One region of the Pseudarthrobacter sp. O4 genome, then DNA from elsewhere that is predicted to be linked to it. Evidence: riboswitches for the same ligand, from Rfam matches in the RefSeq annotation. Region 1 holds a riboswitch; the other holds the start of a gene.
What was found. A riboswitch is a leader RNA that binds a small molecule or an ion and turns the genes downstream of it on or off. The one in region 1 is predicted to bind glycine.

Region 1 (11,801 bases):
CGGGTGTCCGCGATCATCTGCCGAAGCGACGGCGGATCCACCACTGTCTGAGGGGTAACGGCGTCCAGCGGAACGGACAGGTATTCGTCCACGTAGCTCTCCTCGGCTGCGGCCAGGTACGCGATCCCGGTGGCCGAAGCGTGCATGGGCACGCGCGAGCCCAAAGGCAGGAAGGCCCGCAGCACGTGCGGGGTGTCGAGCCGTTCGAGTACCAACATGAAGCGCCTGTCCGGCACGGCCAGGTGCACCGTCTCGGTGGTGTCCAGCTGCAGGCCGTTCAACGGCCCCATCGCGGCGTCCCGGATCGCGGATCCGCTGCTGCCCCGGCTGGCCACAGCAAAGGCATGGTTGGTCAGCACCCATTTGCCGGCCTGCGCCTCTGATTGCGCCACCCACCCAAGTTCGCCGAGCGTCCGGAGCATGCGCAGCACGGTGGCTTTGGGGACGTCGACCTCGCGGCTGAGTTCGGACAGGCCCGCCGGCTGGTTATCCGATACGGCTTCGAGAACCCTCATTGCCGTGACGACGCTTTGAGTGCTCATTCGACCTCCTGATCATCGCTGGCCCTTGACCGCCCCACTTTAGTGATCTACATTACAGCCGACTTCCAGAAATGAACCGGTGGTTCAACCAGTGGACCGATGATGTTTGATTGGAGAACGGACCCTATGGGTATTCAAATTGCGGCTTTAGTCATTTTTGTTGGCGTATTTGTGGTGGCCAGTCTGCGCAAGGTGCACATCGGCGTGCTCATGTTTGCCGCGGCCGCCGGCGTCGGCATCTGGATGGCAGGCATGACAATCGAGAAAGTGGTGGCGGGCTTCCCTGTCGGGATCCTGGTCCTCTTGGTCGGTGTGACCTATTTCTTTGCCATTGCCCAGGCCAATGGCACCATCGACCGCATTATCGGACTAGCCATTAGCAAGGTCGGGGACAGGGCATTCTTCCTTCCCCTCGCGTTCTTCGCGCTCACCGCCGGGATCTCGGCCATGGGATCGCCCCTGGCCGGTCTCGTCATGGCTCCCATCGGCATGCCGCTGGCGAAGAAATACAAAATCGACCGCATGCTCATGGGCATCGCGATGGGCTCCGGCCTAAGTGCCGGCGCCTTCGCCCCCACCAGCCTGTTCGGCATCGTTACGTATGGAACGGCCCGCGCCGCGGGAATCGGTCTTGACCCGCTGGTGCTGTTCACCGTCGCCCTTGGCGCAAACCTGCTCCTGGTCGCTGCCGCCTATGTCCTCTTTGGCGGCTTCAAGTTGCTTAACACCCGCACCGCCGACGGTTTCGGCAATCTCCCGCGGTTCAGTACAAGCCGCCCGAATCCCTCGCACCCCTTTGAGCGCGACGGCAATGCCGCGCGGAGCCAGCGGGTCGTGGCTCACGGGGTGCAGGTTCTGGGCGAGCCGGGTGCGGCGGCGCCGGCGGCGGAAAAGATGAACCGGAACCAGATCATCACCGTGCTCTGCATGGCAGGCCTGGTCCTGACAGTCAGCGTGATGGCGCTCCTTGGCGGGAATCCGGACATCGGCATCCTCTGCTTCGCCTTCGCCTCCGTCCTGACGCTCTGCGATCCACACTCGGGCAAGACGGCAGTCTCCAAGATCGACTGGTCCACCGTCCTTCTGGTCGGCGGCATCATCACGTTCGTCGGAGTGCTTCAGACCATGGGCGCCGTCGCATTGCTCGGCAAAGCAGCCGCCGGCGCCGGGACTCCGCTTCTTGCTGCGCTCGTGATTTGCGCCATCGGCGGCCTGGTTTCTGCCTTTGCCTCCACCACCGGAATGCTCGCGGCGCTGGTGCCGCTGGCCCTGCCGCTGGTCGCGTCCGGGGACATCGCCGGCTGGGCAGTCATCGCCGCCCTGGGCGTATGTTCATCCATCGTGGACGTCTCGCCATTCTCCACGGTCGGCGCCACCTTTGTGGCCACCGTCGATGAGGACGAACGGCCGCGTATCACCAGGTTGCTCACGCGCTGGGGCCTCTCAATGGTGGTGGTCGGCCCGCTCATGCTGGTCGGCGCGCTCGTCATCCCTGCCAGCTTGTGAACATCGCTCAACCGACTTCCGTGCTAAACGAATTAGGGAATCCATCATGATCAAGCCACTCCACGGAATCACCGTGGTTGACCTCAGCAGAGCGCTTGCCGGCCCGTACTGCACCGCGTTGCTTGCCGACATGGGCGCCAAGATCATCAAGGTCGAAAGCATCAACGGCGGCGACACAGCCCGCCAATGGCCGCCGTTCCAGGACAACCACAGCCTCTACTTCGACTCTGTGAACCGCAACAAGACATCGGTCTGCCTCGACTTCTACTCCCCTGAGGGACGGGAAATCCTAGGCAGGCTGATCGCCGGGGCGGACGTCCTGGTAGAGAACTTCAAGCCCTGCACCCTGGAGAAAATGGGGCTGACCGGGGAGCACCTCGAAGAGCTCAACCCCCGGCTCGTCGTCGGGTCCGTCACCGGCTTCGGCGCCGCCGGCCCGCTCAAGGACGACGCTGGCCTGGATCAGGTGATCCAAGGAATGTCCGGACTCATGTCCGTCACCGGCGCCGATCCCGGGCACACCTACCGTGTAGGCGTACCGATTGTGGACATCACCTCAGGAATGGTCTGCGCCTTCGGCATCGTCTCAGCACTGCTGGGACGGAGCAACGGCCACTCCATCAGCCGCGTATCAACGTCCCTGCTGGAAACGGCACTGAACCTTTCGGCGTTCCAGGGCCAGAGAGCCCTCAGCCTCGGCGAGACCCCCTTTCCTCAGGGAAACAACCACCCGGTGATCGCCCCGTACGGCATATTCAAGACCGCCACGGAACCCATCAACATCGCCGTCGGCAATGACAAGCAGTGGCGGGCGTTCTGCGATTTGCTCCAAGTTCCACTGGCGGTGGAGGATCCCCGGTTCATCACCGGCGCGGACCGCTCGGCAAACAGAGACCAGCTGACGGAGCTTATTGAATCGGCGCTGTCTTCCAAGGCCGCCGCGGAGTGGGTCCCGATGATCAACCAGTCAGGCATCCCGTGCGGTCCGATCTACGACTACACGCAAGCCCTGGCATCCCAGCAGGTGGCCGCTCTGGGTCTGGTCCAGCAGAGCCGGCGGCGCGACGGTTCCGCACTGCCGCTTCTGCGGGGGCCTCTGAGTCTCGACGGCGAGGCCAGCGAGATTCTGTCACCGCCTCCCCTTTTGGGCGAACACACCGCGGAGGTCCTGCGGGAGATTGGCTTCTCCGACGACGACATCGAGCGGCTTGAGGCCAATGGCCACTTGAAGACCAACAAGGAAACGGCAGAAGCGCGGCGATGAGCAATTCAGCACGCAACCCCAGAATCAACGTCAGCATCACCGGCGGGGTGGCATCAGTCGAGATCGACAATCCCACCCAGCGGAACGCCCTGACCAAGACCATGTGCCTGGAGCTCCAGGACCTGATGCCACGGCTTGATGCCGATCCTGACGCCACCGTCGTGGCACTTCGCGGCGTTGGCAATACGTTCTGCGCGGGCGCGGCCATCGGCGAACTGTCCTCGGTGCTTCTGGACCGGCAGGACGATGACACCAGCGTCGACCAACTGAGCCGGGCCGACCAAGCCATCGCATCGATCACGAAACCCACCATGGCAATGGTTGACGGGGCCTGCATGGGAGGGGGCTGGCAGATCGCCTCAGCCTGCGATTTCATCATCGCGAGCGAACGCTCCGTATTCGCCATCACCCCAGCCAAGATCGGCATCATCTACCCCCGGCCCGGCATCGAGCGGCTCGTGCGTCAGGTCGGGCACGCCAACGCGAAGTTCATTCTCCTCACCGGCCAGGCGTTTACCGCAGCCCGAGCCCAGGCCCTCGGCCTGGTGGCCGAGGCCGTTCCCGACGATGCGTTTGAGGAGCGGTGCAGCTCCATTGTCAGCTCCCTCCTGAACCACTCCCGCTTTTCAATGCATTCCATGAAGCACCTGGTGAACCTGACGGACATGAATCACTCTGGCATTGACAAGGAATGGGAGGACGCCTGGGCGGCCATGCCAGACAGCCCGGACATGGGAATCGGCATCAACGCATTCCTGAACCGGGAGCAGCCGCGGTTTAGATGGCCCGGGTGATGCGGTCCCGGCGACCGTCCACATGGACATGGCCCGGCGCTGAGCATCGGGGGTAGATTGTGGGCATGGGACAGATTTCCTCAGGCCGTCGAGATTTGCTCGCTGATCGGCTCTTGGGTGTAGCGGAGTTCAGCCACGCGCACTGGTTCTTCGGCAATCTCTATGAGGCCCTCGTCAAAATCCCGCACCGGGTCGCGGCCTCGGAAGCAAGCCGTGAACTCCCGCGGTCCCCCTTTGGAGCGGGAAGCCCCGGCCGCTACTACGCCCCGATCGCCCCGATCAACGCCCCTGCCGCCATCGCTGCCCTCGCGGCGGGTTGGAATCATTCCAACAGCAGGGTCTGGCTCATAGTGGCTGCAGCCAGCTCCACGACGGGTGCGGCCGCTACCGCATACCTGCTCCGGTCCATCAACCCCGACCTGTTCTTCAGCCCACAACCGCTCAGCGAGATGCGCCGCAACCCCCTGCTGAAGCGGTGGTACAGGGTCCACGCCCTGAGACTCACCGCCAGCGCGGTTGCCCTGGCTGCCATCCACCAGGCACGGACAATCCGGCTCAGAAGCCGCGGATAAGACTCCCACCCTGGGTGGACTTCGGACATTCCGCGACACCCGTCTTCGGAAAATGACAGCAAGGCCGAGTCCTAAGCAGTCCCTTAAAGCGCGACGCCGGAACCCATCTCGGGTTCCGGCGCCGTGCTTAAGCGGTGGCTCCTAGACTGCGGCTGCTTCCGCGGCCAGGGTTTCCGACTCTGCCATGGCCTTCCACTCGGCCACGCGGGCCTGGTGCAGCGGAGACTTGCGGACCACGGCGTAGGCTCCGCCCAGGATGGCGAACCAGATCGGCGTGACCAGCAGCGCGGTGAGGGTGTCCGGCTGGGTGGTCAGGGCCCAGATCAGGAACGCGAAGAACGCGAAGACCACCCAGACCATGGGGATGCCGCCGGGCATCTTGAACGGTGAGGCCTGGTGCAGTTCGGGGCGGCGCTTCCGGAACACGAGGTAGCTGGCCAGGATGATGGACCAGACGAACATGAAGCAGACGGCGGACACGGTGGTGACCATGTCGAACGCGACGCCGACGTCCTTGCCCGCGTAGAGCAGGGCCACGCCGGCGAGCAGCAGCACGCAGGAGAGGAACAGGGCGTTCTGCGGGACCTTGCGGGTGGAGAGGCGGCCGAAGAGCTTGGGGGCGTCGCCGTCGTTGGCCAGCCCGAACACCATCCGCGAGGTGGAATAGATGCCCGAGTTGGCGGAGGACATCGCGGACGTCAGCACCACGAGGTTCACCACGGTCGCTGCGATGCCCAGCCCGGCCAGCGAGAACATGCCGATGAACGGGCTGTGGCCGGCCTGGAACTCGGTCCACGGGGTGACGGACATCAGGATGATCAGGGCGCCGACGTAGAAGAGCATGACGCGCAGCGGGATGGCGTTGATGGCGCGGGGCAGGTTGTGCTCCGGGTTCTTCGTTTCGGCCGCGGCGGTGCCCACGAGTTCAATGCCCACGAACGCGAACACGGCGATCTGGAAACCGGCCACGAAGCCCATGAATTCCTTGGGGAAGAAGCCGCCGTGGCTCCAGAGGTTGGTGAAGCTGGCGGTGCCGGCGTTGGACTGGAAGCCGGTGAAGATCATCACCAGGCCCACCACAATCAGCGCCACGATGGCCACGATCTTGATGAGCGCAAACCAGAATTCGGTCTCGCCGAAGGCCTTCACGGTGGGCAGGTTCAGCAGAAGCAGGATGATGATGGTGGCAACGCCCGGGACCCAGAGCTGGATGCCCGGCCACAGCTGCTCGGCGTAGCCGGCGATCGCGATCACGTCCGCCACACCGGTGACCACCCAGCAGAACCAGTAGGTCCAGCCGGTGAAGAAGCCGGCCCAGGGGCCCAGGAGGTCGCCGGCGAAGTCGCTGAAGGACTTGTAGTTCAGGTTGGACAGCAGCAGCTGGCCCATGGCCCGCATCACGAAGAACAGCATGAAGCCGATGATCATGTACACGAAGATCACGGAGGGCCCGGCCACCGAAATGGTCTTGCCGGAACCCATGAAAAGGCCGGTGCCGATGGCGCCGCCGATGGCCAGGAGCTGGATGTGCCGGTTGCTCAGCGAGCGTGCAAGGTGCGGGGGCGATGAAGGCCTTGGGGCTGTTCCGTCGGCAGTGAGGGTCGAACGAAGTTCCGTCATATGGATTCTTTCCTGTGTGCGGTGGAGTGCGCCAAAATGGGCGCAAAAAACGCCGGCGCCGACGCGTGCAGCAGCGCTGGCGGGCCTCGAGTGACGCATCACTCGGCCGGATCCGGGAGTTTCGTCAGGGATTGTTTAGTCCGCTTCCGTTGACTCAGGAGCGGAGAATCAGGGTGGCTGGCGTCGTTGCCGAAGTCACAGCGACAATTGTGAACACCGTCACTCGACAATGTCAAGAGGGACCACACTCGGATAAAAATGACTTATTTTTCTTGCACGCAGTCGGGAAAGCAGCTAGTGTGTGAAGCGCGTCACTTACGAGTGATGCGTGCTTATGAACTGCGGCGGGAGAGTCCTGCCGGTACATTCAGCAGGCGCCGTAGGAGCAAATCCTCCCCAGGAATCTCTCAGGCCCATGTACCGCCGCGGCAAGGCAACTCTGGAAAGCAGCAAGGCTCCGGCCTTACTCACCGACGGTGCAAGCGGCGCCCTGTAACAGCAGGGTCTGCGGAATCTCTCAGGTCCAAGACAGAGCGGGGAGGAACCCGAATCATCGTGGCACCCTTAGTGCCACCTGAATTATGGAGTTCCTCATGACGATTCAGTCGTCCCTTTCCACGTTTGCAGACCGTCACATTGGTGCCCGCCGCCAGGCCGACATCGACACCATGCTGAAGGCTGTCGGCTACGACAGCGTTGATGGCCTGGTGGACACTGCCGTTCCCGACTCGATCCGCCAGGAAACCGCCCTCAGCCTGGACAACGCGCTGAGCGAGGTTGAGGTTCTTGCCGAGCTGCGCCGCCTGGCGTCAAAGAACAAGACGGCCGTGCAGATGATCGGCCAGGGCTACTACGACACCGTCACGCCCCCAGTGATCCGCCGCAACATCCTCGAATCCCCGGCCTGGTACACCGCCTACACCCCGTACCAGCCGGAAATCTCCCAGGGCCGCCTCGAGGCCCTGCTGAACTTCCAGACCATGGTCCAGGACCTCACAGGCCTCCCGGTGGCCAACGCTTCCCTGCTGGATGAAGCCACCGCGGTGGCCGAAGCCGTGCTGCTGATGCGCCGCGCCAACAAGAACAAATCCGCTGCCGGCGGCAAGACCGTCCTGGACGCCGATGTGCTGCCGCAGACCATCGCGATCGTGAAGGGCCGCGCCGAGGCGCTTGGCTTCGAGGTGGAGGTCGCGGACCTCTCCCAGGGCCTGCCCGACGGCGAGATCAGCGGCATCGTGCTGCAGCAGCCGGGCGTTTCCGGCCGCGTGTGGGACCAGTCCGGCGTGATTGCCGCCGCCAAGGCACGCGGCGCGCTGGTCACGGTCGCAGCGGACCTGCTGGCCCTGACCCTGATCACCCCTCCGGGCGAGCAGGGCGCGGACATCGCCGTCGGAACCGCGCAGCGCCTGGGTGTTCCACTGTTCTTCGGCGGCCCGCACGCCGCCTACATGGCCGTCCGTGAAGGCATGGAGCGCACCCTCCCGGGCCGCATCGTCGGCGTCTCCAAGGACAACACCGGCATCCCCGCCTACCGCCTGGCCCTGCAGACCCGCGAGCAGCACATCCGCCGCGAGAAGGCCACCTCCAACATCTGCACCGCGCAGGCACTGCTGGCCATCGTCTCCTCGATGTACGCCGTCTACCACGGCCCCGAAGGTCTGTTGGCCATCGCCGAGACCGTCCACGGCAACGCCCGCACCCTCGCCACCACGCTGAAGACGGCCGGCCGCGAACTCGTTTCCGAGTCCTTCTTCGACACCATCACCGTCCGCGTCCCGGGCAAGGCCAAGAAGGTCATCGCCGCGGCGGAAGCCCGCGGCATCAACCTGCGCGCCATCGACGCGGACACGGTGGGTGTCTCCATTGACGAGACCACGACGCCGGAGATCCTCTCCGCGGTAGCCGTCGCCTTTGGCGCCGGTCCGGTTGGCTCTGCAACGGGCTTTGAGCTGCCCGGCTCGGTGGTGCGCTCCTCCGATTTCCTGCAGCACCCGGTGTTCAACACGCACCGCTCCGAAACCCAGCTGCTGCGCTACATCCGCAAGCTCAGCGACCGCGACCTCGCGCTGGACCGCACCATGATCCCGCTGGGTTCGTGCACCATGAAGCTGAACGCCACGGCCGAAATGGAAGCCATCTCCTGGCCGGAGTTCGCCTCCATCCACCCGTTTGCTCCGGACTCCCAGACTGAGGGCTGGCGTGAACTGATCGATGGCCTGGAAGCTGACCTGGCGGAGATCACCGGTTACGACCAGGTCTCCATCCAGCCGAACGCCGGTTCCCAGGGCGAGCTCGCCGGCCTGCTGGCCATCCGCGGCTACCACCTGTCCCGCGGCGATCAGCACCGCGACATCTGCCTGATCCCAGCCTCGGCCCACGGCACCAACGCCGCCTCGGCAGTGCTGGCCGGCATGAAGGTCGTCGTGGTCGCCACGGCATCTGACGGCACGATCGACCACGCGGACCTCGCCGCGAAGATCGACACCCACAAGGATGCGCTGTCCTGCATCATGATCACCTACCCGTCCACGCACGGCGTGTACGACGCCGACGTGCGCGAGGTCTGCGACTCCGTGCACGCGGCAGGCGGCCAGGTCTACGTGGACGGCGCCAACCTGAACGCGCTGGTGGGCCTGGCCCGGCCGGGCAAGTTCGGCGGCGACGTGTCCCACTTGAACCTGCACAAGACGTTCTGCATCCCGCATGGCGGCGGCGGCCCGGGCGTCGGCCCGGTCGCGGCCAAGGCCCACCTGGCACCCTTCATGCCGGGCGATGCCAACAAGGCCGCGCACGAAGCCGGCGCTTCCGTGCCAGGGACTGGCGTGGCCATCTCCGCGTCACGCTTCGGCTCCGCCGGTGTCCTGCCGATCTCCTGGGCCTACGTGAAGCTTATGGGCGGCCAGGGCCTGACGGAGGCCACCAAGTCCGCGCTGCTGGCTGCGAACTACATCGCGAGCCGTTTGAACGAGTCCTTCCCGGTCCTGTACACCGGTGAAGGCGGACTCGTGGCCCACGAATGCATCCTGGACCTTCGTGAACTGACCGCCCGCACCGGGGTCACCGCGGAAGACGTGGCCAAACGCCTCATCGACTACGGCTTCCACGCCCCCACCCTGTCCTTCCCCGTGGCGGGAACGCTGATGGTGGAGCCCACCGAGTCCGAGGACCTCGCCGAGATCGACCGCTTCATCACGGCCATGATCACGATCCGCCAGGAGATCGAGCAGGTCGCCAACGGCGACTTCACCCTGGAGAACTCCCCGCTGCGCAACGCACCGCACACCGCGGCCGCCGTCGTCTCCTCCGCCTGGAACCGCGACTACCCGCGCGAGCAGGCAGCCTTCCCGGTCCACCACCTCAAGCAGGACAAGTACTTCCCGCCCGTGGGCCGCATCGACGGCGCAGCCGGTGACCGCAACCTCGTCTGCTCCTGCCCACCCCTCGAAGCTTTCGAGGACAACACAGCAGACTTCGAAAACTAAGGATTTCCCCGATGACTGAGAACTACACCGCGCTCTACGAGCAGCACCAGAAGGCCGGCGCCTCCTTCACCGACTTCGGTGGCTGGCAGATGCCCCTGAAGTACGACTCCGAGCTCGCCGAACACCACGCAGTCCGCAACTCCGCCGGCCTGTTCGATCTCTCCCACATGGGCGAAGTCTGGGTCACCGGCCCCGACGCCGCGGCGTTCCTGGACTACGCCCTGGCCGGCAAGCTCTCCGCGATCGCCGTGGGCAAGGCCAAGTACTCGCTGATCTGCCAGGAAGACGGCGGCATCATCGATGACCTCATCTCGTACCGCCGTCCGGCGGGGGCCGACGGCACTGACAAGTACCTGGTGGTCCCCAACGCCGGCAACGCCAAGGTGGTCGCCGCCGCGCTGGCCGAAAGGGCCGGTTCCGGCAAAGAGGGAGGCTTCGACGTCGTGGTGGAGGACGTCTCCAACGCGACCTCGCTGATCGCCGTCCAGGGCCCCAACGCCGAGGCCATTCTGCTGACCCTGGTCCCGGCCGAACAGCATTCCCTCGTCACCGAGCTCAAGTACTACGCCGCCGTCGAGGTCGAAATTAACGGCCAGGAGCTCTTGCTGGCCCGCACCGGCTACACCGGCGAGGACGGCTTCGAAATCTACATCCCCAACGAGGACGCCGCAGGCCTGTGGGAAGCCCTGCTCGAAACCGGCGCCAGCCGCGGGCTCATCCCCGCCGGCCTGGCCTGCCGTGACTCGCTGCGACTGGAGGCCGGCATGCCGCTGTACGGCAATGAGCTCTCCCGCGAAGGCAACGCCTACGCCGCAGGCCTGGGCCCGGTTGTCTCGCTCGCCAAGGAAAGCGACTTCGTCGGCAAGGCAGCCCTGACCGCGATCAAGGCAGCCGGCGTCGGCACCTCAACCGGCCAGAAGCTCGTAGGCCTCAAGGGCCTGGGCCGCCGCGCGGCCCGCGGCCACTACCCGGTCCTGAAGGACGGCACCCTCGTCGGCGAGGTCACCTCCGGCCAGCCGAGCCCCACCCTGGGCTACCCGGTGGCGATGGCGTACGTCGACGTCGAGCACGCCGAACCCGGCACCGTCCTGGACATCGATCTGCGCGGAAAGACCGAGCCCTTCGAAGTCGTCGCCCTGCCGTTCTACAAGCGCCAGAAGTAATTCTTCTCCCTTTCGATCCTAAGGAATTTGATATGAGCAAGGTAGTTGCTGAACTGAAGTACTCCGCCGAGCACGAGTGGGTTGCCGTTGACGGCTCCGGACCGTCCGTGATCGGTGTCTCCGCTGTGGCAGCCGACGCCCTCGGCGACATCGTCTACGTGGATCTGCCCGAGGTCGGCTCCACCGTGACGGCCGGTGAGACGTGCGGTGAGATTGAGTCCACCAAGTCCGTTTCGGACCTGTACTCCCCGGTGACCGGCGAGGTCACGGACGTCAACGACGGCGTCGTCGCTGACCCCGCGCTGATCAACACGGACCCCTATGGTGCCGGCTGGCTCTTCAAGGTCGCGGTGGAGTCCGAGGGTCCGCTGCTGTCGGCCGAGGAATACGCTGCTGCGAACGGTGGTGAACTGTGAGCAACACATCCGTCATTGAGCAGGTTGTCTCGCCGAGCCTGGACGCAGACCTGTCCGAGCTGGACCCGGAAATCGCGGCGAAGATCGATGCCGAGCTGACCCGCCAGCGGGACGGCCTGGAAATGATCGCCTCGGAGAACCACACCGCCGTGGCCGTGATGCAGGCGCAGGGCTCGGTGCTGACCAACAAATACGCCGAGGGCTACCCGGGCAAGCGCTACTACGGCGGCTGCGAGCACGTGGACGTGATCGAGCAGCTCGCGATCGACCGGGTCAAGGCCCTGTTCGGCGCCGAATACGCCAACGTGCAGCCGCACTCCGGCGCGCAGGCCAACGCCTCGGTCATGCACGCGCTGATCAAGCCCGGCGACACCATCATGGGCCTGAACCTCGCGCACGGCGGGCACCTGACGCACGGCATGCGGATCAACTTCTCCGGCCG
Region 2 (11,801 bases), 500 kb from region 1:
CCGTCCTCACCGGTGTACCCGGTGCGGGCCAGCAGCAGCTCCTGGCTGGCCCCGCCGACCATGAAGGGGACGTCCACGGCGGCGTAGTACTTGAGCCCGGTGACGAGCTCGTGCTGCGCGGCGGGAACCAGGCGGAGCAGGATTTCCTGGGCCTTGGGGCCCTGGACGGCGATCAACGAGGTCGAGGCGGAGGCGTCCTCGACGACGACGTCGAAGCCCCCCTCTTTGCCGGAACCGGCCCTTTCAGCCAGGGCCGCGGCCACGACCTTGGCGTTGCCCGCGTTGGGGACCACAAGGAATTTCTCATCGCCACGGCGGTACGTGATGAGGTCGTCGATGATGCCGCCGCCCTCGTTGCAGATCAGCGAGTACTTTGCCTTGCCGATGGACATGGTGGAGATCTTGCCCACGAGGGCGTAGTCCAGGAAGGCGGCGGCGCCCGGGCCGGTGACCCAGACTTCGCCCATGTGGGAGAGGTCGAAGAGGCCGGCGGACGCACGGACGGCGTGGTGCTCGGCCAGCTCGGAGCTGTACTTGAGCGGCATCTGCCAGCCGCCGAAGTCCGTGAAGGAGGCGCCGAGCTTCTTGTGCTCTTCGTACAGGGCCGTGTAGTTCTCAGTCATCGGTGGCTGTCCTTAGTTCGCGGAGTCGTCGGAGTGGTCCTCGACGGCTTCTGTGTGGTCCTCGAACGCTTCAAGGGGAGGGCACGAGCAGATCAGGTTCCGGTCGCCGGCGGCGCCGTCGATCCGGCCGACCGGCGGGAAGTACTTGTCCTGCTTGAGCGTGTGGACCGGGAAGACGGCCTGCTCGCGCGGGTATTCGCGGGTCCAGTCGGTGCTGATGACGGCCGCGGCTGTGTGCGGGGAGTTGCGCAGCGGGCTGTGCTCGACGGTGAAATCGCCGTGCGCCACCTGGTCGATTTCGGCGCGGATGGAGACCATGGCGGTAATGAAGCGGTCGATCTCGCCAAGGTCCTCAGATTCGGTGGGTTCGACCATGAGGGTGCCGGCCACCGGGAACGCGAGGGTGGGGGCGTGGAAGCCGTAGTCGATCAGGCGCTTGGCCACGTCCTCGGCGGTCACGCCGGTCTTGGCCGTGAGTTCGCGCAGGTCCAGGATGCATTCGTGGGCCACGAGTCCGCCTTCGCCGGTGTAGAGCACCGGGAAGAAGTCGTTGAGTCGCGCCGCGATGTAGTTGGCCGCGAGCAGCGCCGACTTCGTGGCCTCGGTCAGGCCCGTACCGCCCATGAGCTTCACGTAGGCCCAGGAAATCGGCAGCACGCCGGCGGAGCCGTAGCGGGACGCGGAGATCGGGGTGCCGTCGGCGCCGTTGGCCGGATCCGCGGCGTTGCCCGGCATGAACGGGGCCAGGTGGGCCTTGGCCGCGACCGGGCCGACGCCGGGTCCGCCGCCGCCGTGCGGGATGCAGAAGGTCTTGTGCAGGTTCAGGTGCGAGACGTCGCCGCCGAACAGGCCGGGCTGGGCCAGTCCGACGAGGGCGTTGAGGTTGGCGCCGTCGATGTAGACCTGGCCGCCGGCGGCGTGGACCGCGTCGCAGACCTCGCGGACGTCGGCGTCGTACACACCGTGCGTGGACGGGTAGGTGATCATGATCGCGGACAGGGCGTCCTTGTGCAGCTCGATCTTGGACTGCAGGTCGGCGTGGTCGATGGTGCCGTCGGAGGCGGTGGCGACGACGACGACCTTCATGCCGGCGAGCACGGCCGAGGCCGCGTTGGTGCCGTGCGCGGAGGCCGGGATCAGGCAGATGTTGCGCTGCTCGTCGCCGCGGGACAAGTGGTAGCCGCGGATCGCCAGCAGGCCAGCGAGCTCGCCCTGGGAACCGGCGTTCGGCTGGATGGAGACCTGGTCGTAGCCGGTGATCTCGGTCAGCTGGGCTTCCAGGTCCTCGATCAGTTCGCGCCAGCCGGCGGTCTGGGAGTCCGGGGCGAAGGGGTGGATGGAGGCGAACTCCGGCCAGGAGATGGCTTCCATCTCGGCCGTGGCGTTCAGCTTCATGGTGCAGGAGCCCAGCGGGATCATGGTGCGGTCCAGCGCGAGGTCACGGTCCGAGAGCCGGCGGATGTAGCGCAGCAGCTGCGTCTCGGAGCGGTGGGTGTTGAACACCGGGTGCTGGAGGTAGTCGGAGGTGCGCTCGACGGCGGTGTCCAGGCGGAAAGCGGAATCGTCACCTGAGTCAGTGTCTGAGTCATCGCCGGATTCTGCGTCTGAGTTAGTGTCTGTGACAGTCGCGCCGAAGGCGGCGACGACGTCGGCGACAATGGCCGCCGTCGTGGCCTCATCGGCGGAGATCCCGACCGTGTCCGCGTCGATGACGCGCAGGTTGATCCCCTTAGCCTCGGCGGCGGCAATGATGTTCGCGGCCTTGCCGGGGACGGAGACGGTGACGGTGTCGAAGAAGGACGTGTGCAGCACGTCCAGGCCGGCGGCCTTCAGCGAGGCGGCGATGGTCCTGGCGTGGCCGTGGGTGGTCTCGGCGATCGCCTTCAGCCCGTCCGGGCCGTGGTAGACGGCATAGAAGGAGGACACGATCGCCAGCAGCGCCTGGGCGGTGCAGATATTGGACGTCGCCTTCTCGCGGCGGATGTGCTGCTCGCGGGTCTGCAGCGCCAGGCGGTAGGCCGGGACGCCGGCGTTGTCCTTGGACACTCCCACGAGGCGGCCGGGCATGGACCGCTCCAGGCCCTTCTGGACGGCCATGTAGGCGGCGTGCGGACCACCGAAGAACAGCGGGACGCCGAAGCGCTGGGCGGAGCCGACGGCGATGTCGGCGCCCTGCTCACCCGGAGGGGTAATGAGGGTCAGGGACAGCAGGTCGGCTGCGACGGTGACGAGCGCGCCGCGTGCCTTGGCGTCCGCGATCACGGCGGTGTGGTCGAACACACGGCCGGAGACGCCGGGCTGCTGGAGGACGACGCCGTTGATGACGCCGTCGGGCAGGCCCTTGGAAAGATCGGCGATCTCGACCTCGAAGCCGAGCGCTTCGGCGCGGCCCCTCACGATCGCGATGGTCTGCGGCAGGCAGTCGGCGTCGAGGACGGTTTTGCCGTCGTGGGCGGTCTTGTTCTTGTTTGCCCTGCGCATCATCAGCACGGCTTCGGCGACGGCGGTGGCTTCGTCGAGCAGGGAGGCGTTGGCGATCGGCAGGCCGACGAGGTCCTGGACCATGGTCTGGAAGTTCAGCAGCGCCTCAAGCCGGCCCTGCGAGATTTCGGGCTGGTAGGGCGTGTACGCCGTGTACCAGGCGGGCGCCTCGAGGATGTTCCGGCGGATGACGGCCGGGGTCAGGGTGTCGTAGTAGCCCTGGCCGATCATCTGGACCGCGGTCTTGTTTTTGCCGGCCAACTTGCGCAGTTCGGCGAGGACCTCGACTTCGCTGAGGGCTTCGCCGAGCGCCAGCGGCGAATCCTGCCGGATGTCTTTCGGAACGGCGGTGTCCACCAGCGCATCGACGGTGTCGTAGCCGACAGCCTTCAGCATGGCGTCGACGTCGGACTGGCGGCGGGCGCCGATGTGCCGGTCAACGAAGGACGTGGAGGCTGGGGTAACAGTCACAAGGAACTCCATAACTAAGGCGGCGCAGGGTACGCCACATTGATTCGGGTTCCTCCCCGCTCTGTATTGGACCTGAGAGTTTCCGCGCAGCCGCGCGTTCGCAGGGCTCCGCTTGCACCGTCGGTGAGCACAGCATGTCAGAGGACAGCCTGCTACTTTCCAGAGTCGCCTTGCCGCGGCGGTACATGGGCCTGAGAGATTCCTGGGGAGGGTTTGCTCCTACGGCGCCCGCTTGTACCTACAAGCAGAACTCTCCCGCCGCAGATCAAAGGCATATTCAATTGCTCGTGACAACAGTCACAGCTCCCATTGTCCTATGGCGGGCGCGCGTCCGCAAACCAATGACCGGACCCAGGCGAGAGAGTTACGCCCCAGGACCGCCGTCGGACGCGAAATCGCGGGAAGACTGCGGATTCGCCGGAAAATCCCGAAATTACGGCGACCCCGCGCGCTTCCGGCGACCTCGGCGGACGGGAGTTGCCCGGCCGTCCGGCTCAGCCACGCAGCCGTTCGACGGCGGCCAGCAGGCTCGCGACATCCCCGCTGACCTGTGGGAGCGGTCCGCCCGGTCCTCGGGCCAGCATCGCGTTGAAGTAGAGCCCGTCGCCCATGTAGAGCACCGCCTTGGCCATGCCCGGCCCGACGTCGGCAGCGAGCAGTTCCAGCCAGCCCGCCTGGGCGGCGGCAATGCGCTGCAGTGTTTCTTCGTGGGCCACTTCGGCCAGCCGGGTGGCGGCGACGAACACGCGGTCCATCGGGGTGTCCGCCCAGACCGAGGATTTGATGAAGTATGCGGCAGCCCCTTCCGGCGCGGCGGCCATCCTCCCGAGGTCCTCGCCGAGGAGCCGGTCGAGCCGCTCCAGCAGCACGGAAACCATGGCTTCCTTGCTCGGGAAGTGGTACAGCAGTCCCCCCTTGGAGACCCCGGCCCGCCTGGCGACGGCGTCCAGCGTGGCGGCACGTTCGCCCTCTTCGATGAGCAGGGATTCGAAGGCGTCAAGGACGGCTTCGCGGGCGACGGGTTTTCTGGGCATGGGTCCCATCATGCCTGTCCGGCCCGGAATTTCTTAACTGTACCGTCTGGACGGTATAGTTATTAATTATGAGGACTACATCGATTCCTGCAGCCACCGCCACAACGCCGGCATCCGCCCCGCGGGCCCCGCGGGCGCCGTGGCGCGACTGGCTGGCGCTGTCGCTGCTGATGTTCCCGGTGCTGCTGGTCGCGGTGGACAACACGGCGCTCACCTTTGCGCTGCCCGCCATCGCCCGCGGCCTGGACGCCTCCGGGGTGCAGTTGCTGTGGATTGTGGATGCTTATCCCCTGGTCCTGGCCGGGCTGCTCGTGGCCATGGGCAGCCTGGGCGACCGGATCGGACGCCGCAGGCTCCTTTTCATCGGCAGCACGGGCTTCGCGGCGGTCTCGGCTGTCACCGCCTTCGCGCCCAGCGCCGAATGGCTGATCGCCGGACGGGCGGGGCTGGGCTTCTTCGGCGCGATGCTGATGCCGTCCACCCTGTCCCTGATCCGCAACATCTTCCCAGAGCCGAACCGGCGCCGGCTGGCCGTGGCCATCTGGGCTGCGGGTTTCTCCGGCGGCGCCGCCCTGGGCCCGATCTTCGGCGGCTGGCTCGTGGAGCACTTCTGGTGGGGCGCCGTCCTGCTCGTCGCTGTGCCGATCATCCTGCCGCTGCTGGCGCTCGGGCCCATCCTGATCCCGGAATCGCGCGATCCGAATCCCGGCCGGGTGGACGTGCCCAGCATCGTCCTGTCCCTCCTGGTAATGGTGCCGGTGGTCTATGGCATCAAGGATCTAGCCACCCATGGCCCCGCCCCGGCGCCCCTGGCCCTGATCGGCTTCGGCCTGCTCATGGGATACGTCTTCATCCGGCGGCAGCGGGCCCTGCTGCGAGGCGGTCAGGAACGCGGGGCCGCGGGCTGCACGGCGGCCCCGCTGCTGGACGTCAGCCTCTTCGGCAACCGGGTCTTCAGCACGGCCATCACGGCAAACGTCCTCGCCCTGTTTTCCTACAATGGCTTCATCCTCTTCCTGGCCCAGCACCTGCAGCTGCTGGAAGGCCAGTCCCCCTCGGAATCCGGCGTCGCGATGGTTCCGGCCCTGATCGCCACCGTCGCGGCCGGCCTGCTGGTAGTGCCGCTGGTGCGGAAGATCCGGCCGGGCTTCGTGGTGGCCGGCGGCCTGCTGCTGAGCGCCGCGGGCTACTTCCTGGTGGCCTTCGGCGACCACAGCAGCGGCCCGGGGATCCTGTTGGCGGCCCTGCTGGTCCTCTGCCTGGGCGTCGGGGCCGCGGAGACCATCTCTAACGACCTGATCCTCGGTGCGGCGCCGGCGGAGAAATCCGGCGCGGCTGCTGCCATTTCCGAGACCGGCTACGAGGTTGGTTCACTGCTGGGTACGGCCATCCTCGGCTCCATCCTGACCGCCTCGTACCAAGGCAATCTCCGGCTCCCGGGCGGCGTCACCGGGGCGGCAACGGCGGACGGGGTTGCCCAGGCCGGTGAAACGCTCGCCGGAGCGGTGGAACTCTCGCAAGCCCTTCCCGGCCCGCTGGCGGAAGCAGTGATGGCGGCCGCTCGTGCCGCCTTTGATTCGGGCGTACATGTCACGGCCGCCATCGCACTGATACTGATGGCGGGAGCGTCAGTCCTTGCCGCCGTCGTCCTGCGGAAGGTGCCGACCGCCAAATAGCGGGCTGGATTCAGTTGCCCTCGACGTACGCCTTGAGGGCGTCGAGCAGCTCGCCGGTGCCTTCCTTGCGGCCTGCCACCTGCGCCTGGTCGCTGTCCCGGGTACCGGTGAAGAAGGCGCCCTGTTCGGTCAGTGTCAGCAGGGTGCCGCCGCCGTCGGGCTCCAGCTCGAGGGTGCTGAGCGAAACGGACATGCGCTCCCCGTCCAGCAGCATTTCGTAGCTGTAGACGATCCGCTGGTTCTCCACGATGTCGTGGTAAACCGCGTGCATCGTGGAGACGAAGCCGCCGACGGGGCCGCCGACGTCGGTTTCGCGGCCGCCCACCCGGAAGTCCAGGCTGGACTCGCCCTGGTTCCATTCGGGCGGGCCCGCGAACCACTTCTTCTTGCTCGGATGGTCGGAAAACGCGTGGAAGACGCGCGACGGCGGGGCGTTCAGCCTGCGTTCCAGGCTGAAGCTGGCGTGCGTTACCGGGGTGTTCATGGTGGGCTCCTGGAATTGGTTCAGTCGGGAGGCTGGGGCGGGCGGTCCGGGCTGTCCTCACCCAGAAAGCCCTCGAGCCGGTCGAGGCGTCGCTCGGCCGGCGTCCGGCGCTGGCCCAGCCAGTTTTCTGCACGCCGGACCGTGGCAGGATCGATGCTGCAGCTGCGGACCCTGCCGATCTTTTCGCTGCGGATCAGGCCGCTGGCTTGCAGGACCTGAAGGTGCTGGACAATCCCGGGCAGGCTGATCGGAAACGGCTCCGCGAGCTGCGAAACCGTCGCCGGGCCCTCGCAGAGCCGGGCGACGATGGCGCGCCGGGTGGGGTCGGCGAGCGCATGGAATACGCCGTCGAGCTCCCGCTCCCCCTTCTGGCCCGCCTGATTGTTAAGCACATACTTAAGTATTCACCGACCCGTCCGGATGTCAAGGCTTAAAAGCCAAGCGTCCGACGCCGGGAAGAACCCGGCGCCGGACGCTTGGACTGCGGTTTGGCTGAGTGTGGGATGCTACTTCTTGCTGTCCGCGGTGGTGACGCTGGCGGTGGCGCGCATGGTCTCCGCGTTCACCATCCAGGCGAATTGCTCGAACTTGGCGATCAACGCGTGCAGCAGGTCCGCCGTCGTGGGGTCCTCTTCATCCACTTCGTCGTGGACCTTGCGCATGGTACCGACCGCCGCCTCGAGTGCCGCGACAATCTTGTCAATGGCGTCCTTGGTGCTGATCAGGCCGGCCGGGAATTCCGCGAGGGAAGTGGACTTGGAAACCGTGGAACTGCGGCCATCCGGCAGGGCGTGAAGGGCACGCATACGCTCGGCCATGTCATCCGCGAAGGTGCGGGCGGCGTCGACGATCTCATCCAGCTGAAGGTGCAGGTCCCGGAAGTTCGCCCCCACGATGTTCCAGTGCGCCTGCTTGCCCTGGACGTGAAGTTCGATCAGGTCCACGAGCACTGCCTGACAGTTCGCGGTAAGCGTAGGTGTTGCTTTCATGCGTCCTCCTGAGTAGGTCCAATACCGTTGCGTCCGATACCGCAAGGCCGATGCTTCCGACGCTACCCCAGGGGCCAGCAGGACGGCGACCGTCCCGCCGAAATTTCCCCGGCCAGCTTGCTAAGGGGCTTACTATCTGCCGTGCAGGAAGCTCAGACCGCCTCGTTGAGCATCGGCCCCTGCGGGAAAATGGCCCGGGTGATGCCACCCGCTGTGGTCTCGGCCAGCTGGGAAAGGTAGTCGTTCCGGCGCCGCGGCGTGATCCGGGACTGCGGTTCAAAGGTCTGCTCGGGATCGTCCGCGTAGTGCGCGGTCAGGCCGTCGCGCATGAGCCGGATGGCTTCGGAGCGCTGCTGGGACACAGCCGCGTGGGTGGAGCCGAGTTCCGCGGCCAGTTCCTTCACGGTGCGGTCGCCGAAATAGATCTCCTCGACGACGTAGCGCATGCGCTCCGGGAGCGACTTCACGGCTGCGCGCAGGTACTGCAGCCGTTCATCGGCGAGCACGGAGTGCTCGGGGGACAGCGTCTCCGCTGCCAGCGTGTCTACGACGGCGTCGTCGAGCGGGGTCAGCGTTCGGGACGCATCGGCCAGGGCTGCCTCGACGACGCTCTGCTGCACGCCCAGGGCGGAGGCGATCTCGTCGACGCTGGGCGTACGTCCGAGGGCGGCGGCCAAGGTCTCCTGGACGGACATGGTTTCCTTGATCCGTCGCCGCGCCGAGCGGGTGGCCCAGTCGCTCGCACGCATCTCGTCCGCGAACGCGCCGAGGATGCGCCGGCGGGCAAAGGCTCCGAAGGGTACGCCGAGGTCCGGGTCGAAGGAGTCGGCCGAGGTAATCAGGGCGACGGCACCCGCTGACGCCAGGTCATCGCGGGAAAGGTGTGACGCTTTCGAGCACAAATCTGAAACGAGGTAGCCCACCAGCGGAAGGTGCTGTGTGACCAGCTCGTTGCGTTCTACGCGATTCAATAGTGTGTCCCCCCATGAGACCGGATCCGAAGCGTCAAACCACTTAAAACACCGAGAGCCGCACCCGCAAACGGTCCCTCACTCCCCCATGGGAGGCGGTGTTCGATACCCGGGCGCAGCACCCATGGAGGAAACTTATCACCCTATCAACAATCTGCGTGTACCCTCAGGAAAAAGCTTGGCTGAAACTGCGGCAGCACTGTTTCTGCCGGCGTGGCGACTAAAGGGGGCGCATGAGTGCAGGTGATCTTTCGGCAGCTCTCTGGCAGGAGCGCCGTCAGCTGGAACTGCTCTTGTTCAGGCTCGAGACACAGCGCCTGCATGTCCTGGCGGGGAACTTCCAGTGGCTGAGTGTCACCGCCACCGAAGTGGAGAGTGTCCTGGACCGCCTGCGCTTTCAAGCGCTGGCCCGGAGCGTCGAATCGGCGGCCGTGGCGGCGGAATGGGGGCTGCCGGCCCAGGCCACCCTCGTCGAACTGATCGCCGGTGCGCCGGCCGGTTCCTGGCAGGAGGTCCTGGGCGAGCATTTGGATGCTCTCCGGGACTTGCTCCGCCAGCTCAACGACACTGCGCGGTCCACCGAAGAGACCCTGCGTCAGCGGAGCCTGCCGGCATCTTCCGGCGCTTCCCCCGGTGGGGCGTCCGGGACAGGGTCCGCGTCCGGGACGGATACCGCGGAGATCCTTGAAGAGCTGACGACTGCCGCGAACGTACAGCGCGCCCTGATCATAAACCGGCGGACAACGCAGCCTATGCTGGCGCAGTACCTCGGCGGCGAGCGGGGCTAATACCGGGCCGGGCGACGCGTCAGTCAGCGCTTCCGGCAGAAGCTGGGGGCAGTAGCCCGCGCAGCGCGTCCTCAGTATCCGGTCCCGCCCCGGCGCCTGCTTCTGCTGCCGCCCGATTTGCCGCGGCAATCGCCTCGATGACTTCCCGCCGCTGGATCGGAACGCCTCGGGGCGCCTCGATGCCTATCCGAACACCGTCGCCGCGGCCTTCCAGAACCGTGATGACGATGCCATCGCCGATCATGATCTGTTCGCCCGGCTTGCGTGTAAGTACCAGCATCCTCTCAATCTACCCTTCGCAGTGTGGGACTGCGGACGAATCCCGGCGCTTGGAGCCGCCTAGTTGAGCTCATCTCAGCTGCTCACGACTGTGGCCTGGCCTGAGTCGGCCCAGCCGACGGGTAGTCCCAGCCCGTGGACGGTCTCCGGTGTGGCGGTTTCCGCCGCCCCGACGACGGCTACAGCACTGACGTTGAGCTGGGAGGCAAGGACGCTGACCCAGCGTGCAGTGTCCTCATGCTTGCGCCCGGCATCCACCACCACCCAGAGCTGGTCTGCGGAGATTGCGGCTACGGACTGCAGCCGCGCGACGGCGTCGCGGGCCTTTCCAAGCCCGAAGGCAACCAGCACAGTCTGGTCCGTGAGCACCGCGTGGGCGCGGGCCGCCGTCGCGCTTTGACGGCCGTCCACGTGCAGATGCCCGTAGGCGGACAGCTTCCCCGCAGTGCGCACGTCCGCGCCGCCGGCTGCCATGGACATCGCCAGGGCCGCGTCCAGCGCGTCCTCCCCCAGGCCGACGAGGACCACCAAGTCACCGACCCCGGACAGCGGGACCGGAACGGTTTCGCGGGGCTGCGCCGGCGCGGCGGACGTGCCGTCATCGGGCCCCGGCACTGGCGAAACAGGCACCCGCGGAACCGGCACGTCCGCGGTGCCGGCAGCCGGAGCGCTCAGCCCGGCGCCGAGCTGCTCGAGCAGTTCGGCGAAGTCCGGCGACTCCGTTGACACACCGGTGTTGCCGGACCGGTGCAGGTTCAGCTCGGCCGCGTCGGCCTCTTCGAGCAGGGCCGCGATGGCGGCGGCGTGCAGCTGGTGCGAGGGTGCAGCGGACGCCGTCGCAGCGGACGGTACGGCACCCGCTGCGGGGGGCGGCGCAGCCGCGGCCGACGCCGGGGCGGGCGCCGGGGCGCTGGTTCCGGCGCCTTGAGCGCCGGCGGGCGGCTGCTGGCTGGCGCCGTTCGGGCTGGCGCCGTTCGGGCCGGCGCTCTTATTGCCGGCACGCGCCCGGGCGTCAGCGCCTGCATCCGCCTCGGCGAGGATGTCCGGTTCGGGAACCACCTCGCCCGAGACGACCTCGTGGCTGGTCAGCACCTCGACGATCGCCTCGTAGCGGTCGCCAGCGAAGAGGCCGGCGATTCCGGGGCTGGTGACGCGTTCCGCGGAGACGATGCGGGCTGCGGGGCCGTGCTGCCGTTCCGCCTTGCGGCGGATCTCCTCGAGCGAGGCTCCCTTAAGCCGATAGCGGTTCGGCATGGCGCACGACTCCTACTGTTTCGATCCGGACGTTGGCTGACGTGACTTCGCGGTAGGACAGCACGGGCACCGAGCCGGCATGGGCCCCGACGAGGCGGCGGATCGCCGGGCGGAGCGCCGGCGCGCAGACCAGCACGGCCTGGCGATTGGCCGCGGCAGCGGAGTCAACGGCGGCGGCCACCGAGCGCAGCACGGCGTCGAGCCTGTCCTGGCCCATGACGATCTGGCTGCCGCCCTCGGCCGGCCGCATGTCCTCCAGCATGGACTGCTCCAGGAGCGGGTCGATCATGATCACGTTGAGCACCGGGCCGTCCATGAACTTGGCCGTCAGCGCCGGACCCAGGGCCTGGCGGGCGGATTCCACCAGCGACTCCGGGTCCGTGGAGATCTTGGCGCGGAGCGTGAGCGCCTCGTAGATCCGCGCGAGGTCATTGATCGGCACCTGTTCGTCCAGCAGGCCCTGCAGCACGCGCTGAAGCTCGGCCAGGGAGAGGAGCGCCGGGGTGAGTTCGTCGACGGCGGAGGGGCTCTGCTTCCGCACGCCTTCGGTGAGCACCCGGACATCCTCGCGGGACAGCAGCCGGGCGGCGTTGGCCGTGACGATCGAGGACAGGTGCGTCACCAGGACGGAGACCCGGTCGATCACGGTGGCTCCGGTCATCTCGGCGTTGTGGCGCATTTCCGCCGGAATCCACTTACCGGCGAGGCCGAACACCGGCTCGATCATCGCGGCGCCGGGGAGCGAGTCGAG

Region 2: it holds a riboswitch for glycine, as region 1 does, so the genes downstream of both, gcvP (aminomethyl-transferring glycine dehydrogenase) here and gcvP (aminomethyl-transferring glycine dehydrogenase) in region 1, are expected to answer to the same signal.

The regions. Positions count from the first base shown of each region.
Region 1 is NZ_CP189591.1:2,793,828-2,805,628, reverse strand. It holds gene ACQCSU_RS13040 (IclR family transcriptional regulator) at 1-542, opposite strand, end outside; gene ACQCSU_RS13035 (SLC13 family permease) at 669-2,048, shown strand; gene ACQCSU_RS13030 (CaiB/BaiF CoA transferase family protein) at 2,095-3,312, shown strand; gene ACQCSU_RS13025 (enoyl-CoA hydratase/isomerase family protein) at 3,309-4,106, shown strand; gene ACQCSU_RS13020 (hypothetical protein) at 4,172-4,678, shown strand; gene ACQCSU_RS13015 (amino acid permease) at 4,820-6,298, opposite strand; glycine riboswitch at 6,634-6,731, shown strand; glycine riboswitch at 6,733-6,840, shown strand; gene gcvP (aminomethyl-transferring glycine dehydrogenase) at 6,880-9,780, shown strand; gene gcvT (glycine cleavage system aminomethyltransferase GcvT) at 9,792-10,943, shown strand; gene gcvH (glycine cleavage system protein GcvH) at 10,976-11,359, shown strand; gene glyA (serine hydroxymethyltransferase) at 11,356-11,801, shown strand, end outside.
Region 2 is NZ_CP189591.1:3,292,910-3,304,710, reverse strand. It holds gene gcvT (glycine cleavage system aminomethyltransferase GcvT) at 1-623, opposite strand, end outside; gene gcvP (aminomethyl-transferring glycine dehydrogenase) at 636-3,587, opposite strand; glycine riboswitch at 3,627-3,743, opposite strand; glycine riboswitch at 3,745-3,843, opposite strand; gene ACQCSU_RS15415 (TetR/AcrR family transcriptional regulator) at 4,070-4,609, opposite strand; gene ACQCSU_RS15410 (MFS transporter) at 4,678-6,285, shown strand; gene ACQCSU_RS15405 (SRPBCC family protein) at 6,296-6,769, opposite strand; gene ACQCSU_RS15400 (ArsR/SmtB family transcription factor) at 6,790-7,161, opposite strand; gene ACQCSU_RS15395 (Dps family protein) at 7,276-7,758, opposite strand; gene ACQCSU_RS15390 (sigma-70 family RNA polymerase sigma factor) at 7,911-8,729, opposite strand; gene flgN (flagellar export chaperone FlgN) at 8,963-9,517, shown strand; gene ACQCSU_RS15380 (carbon storage regulator) at 9,537-9,797, opposite strand; gene ACQCSU_RS15375 (hypothetical protein) at 9,872-11,050, opposite strand; gene ACQCSU_RS15370 (flagellar biosynthesis protein FlhA) at 11,028-11,801, opposite strand, start outside.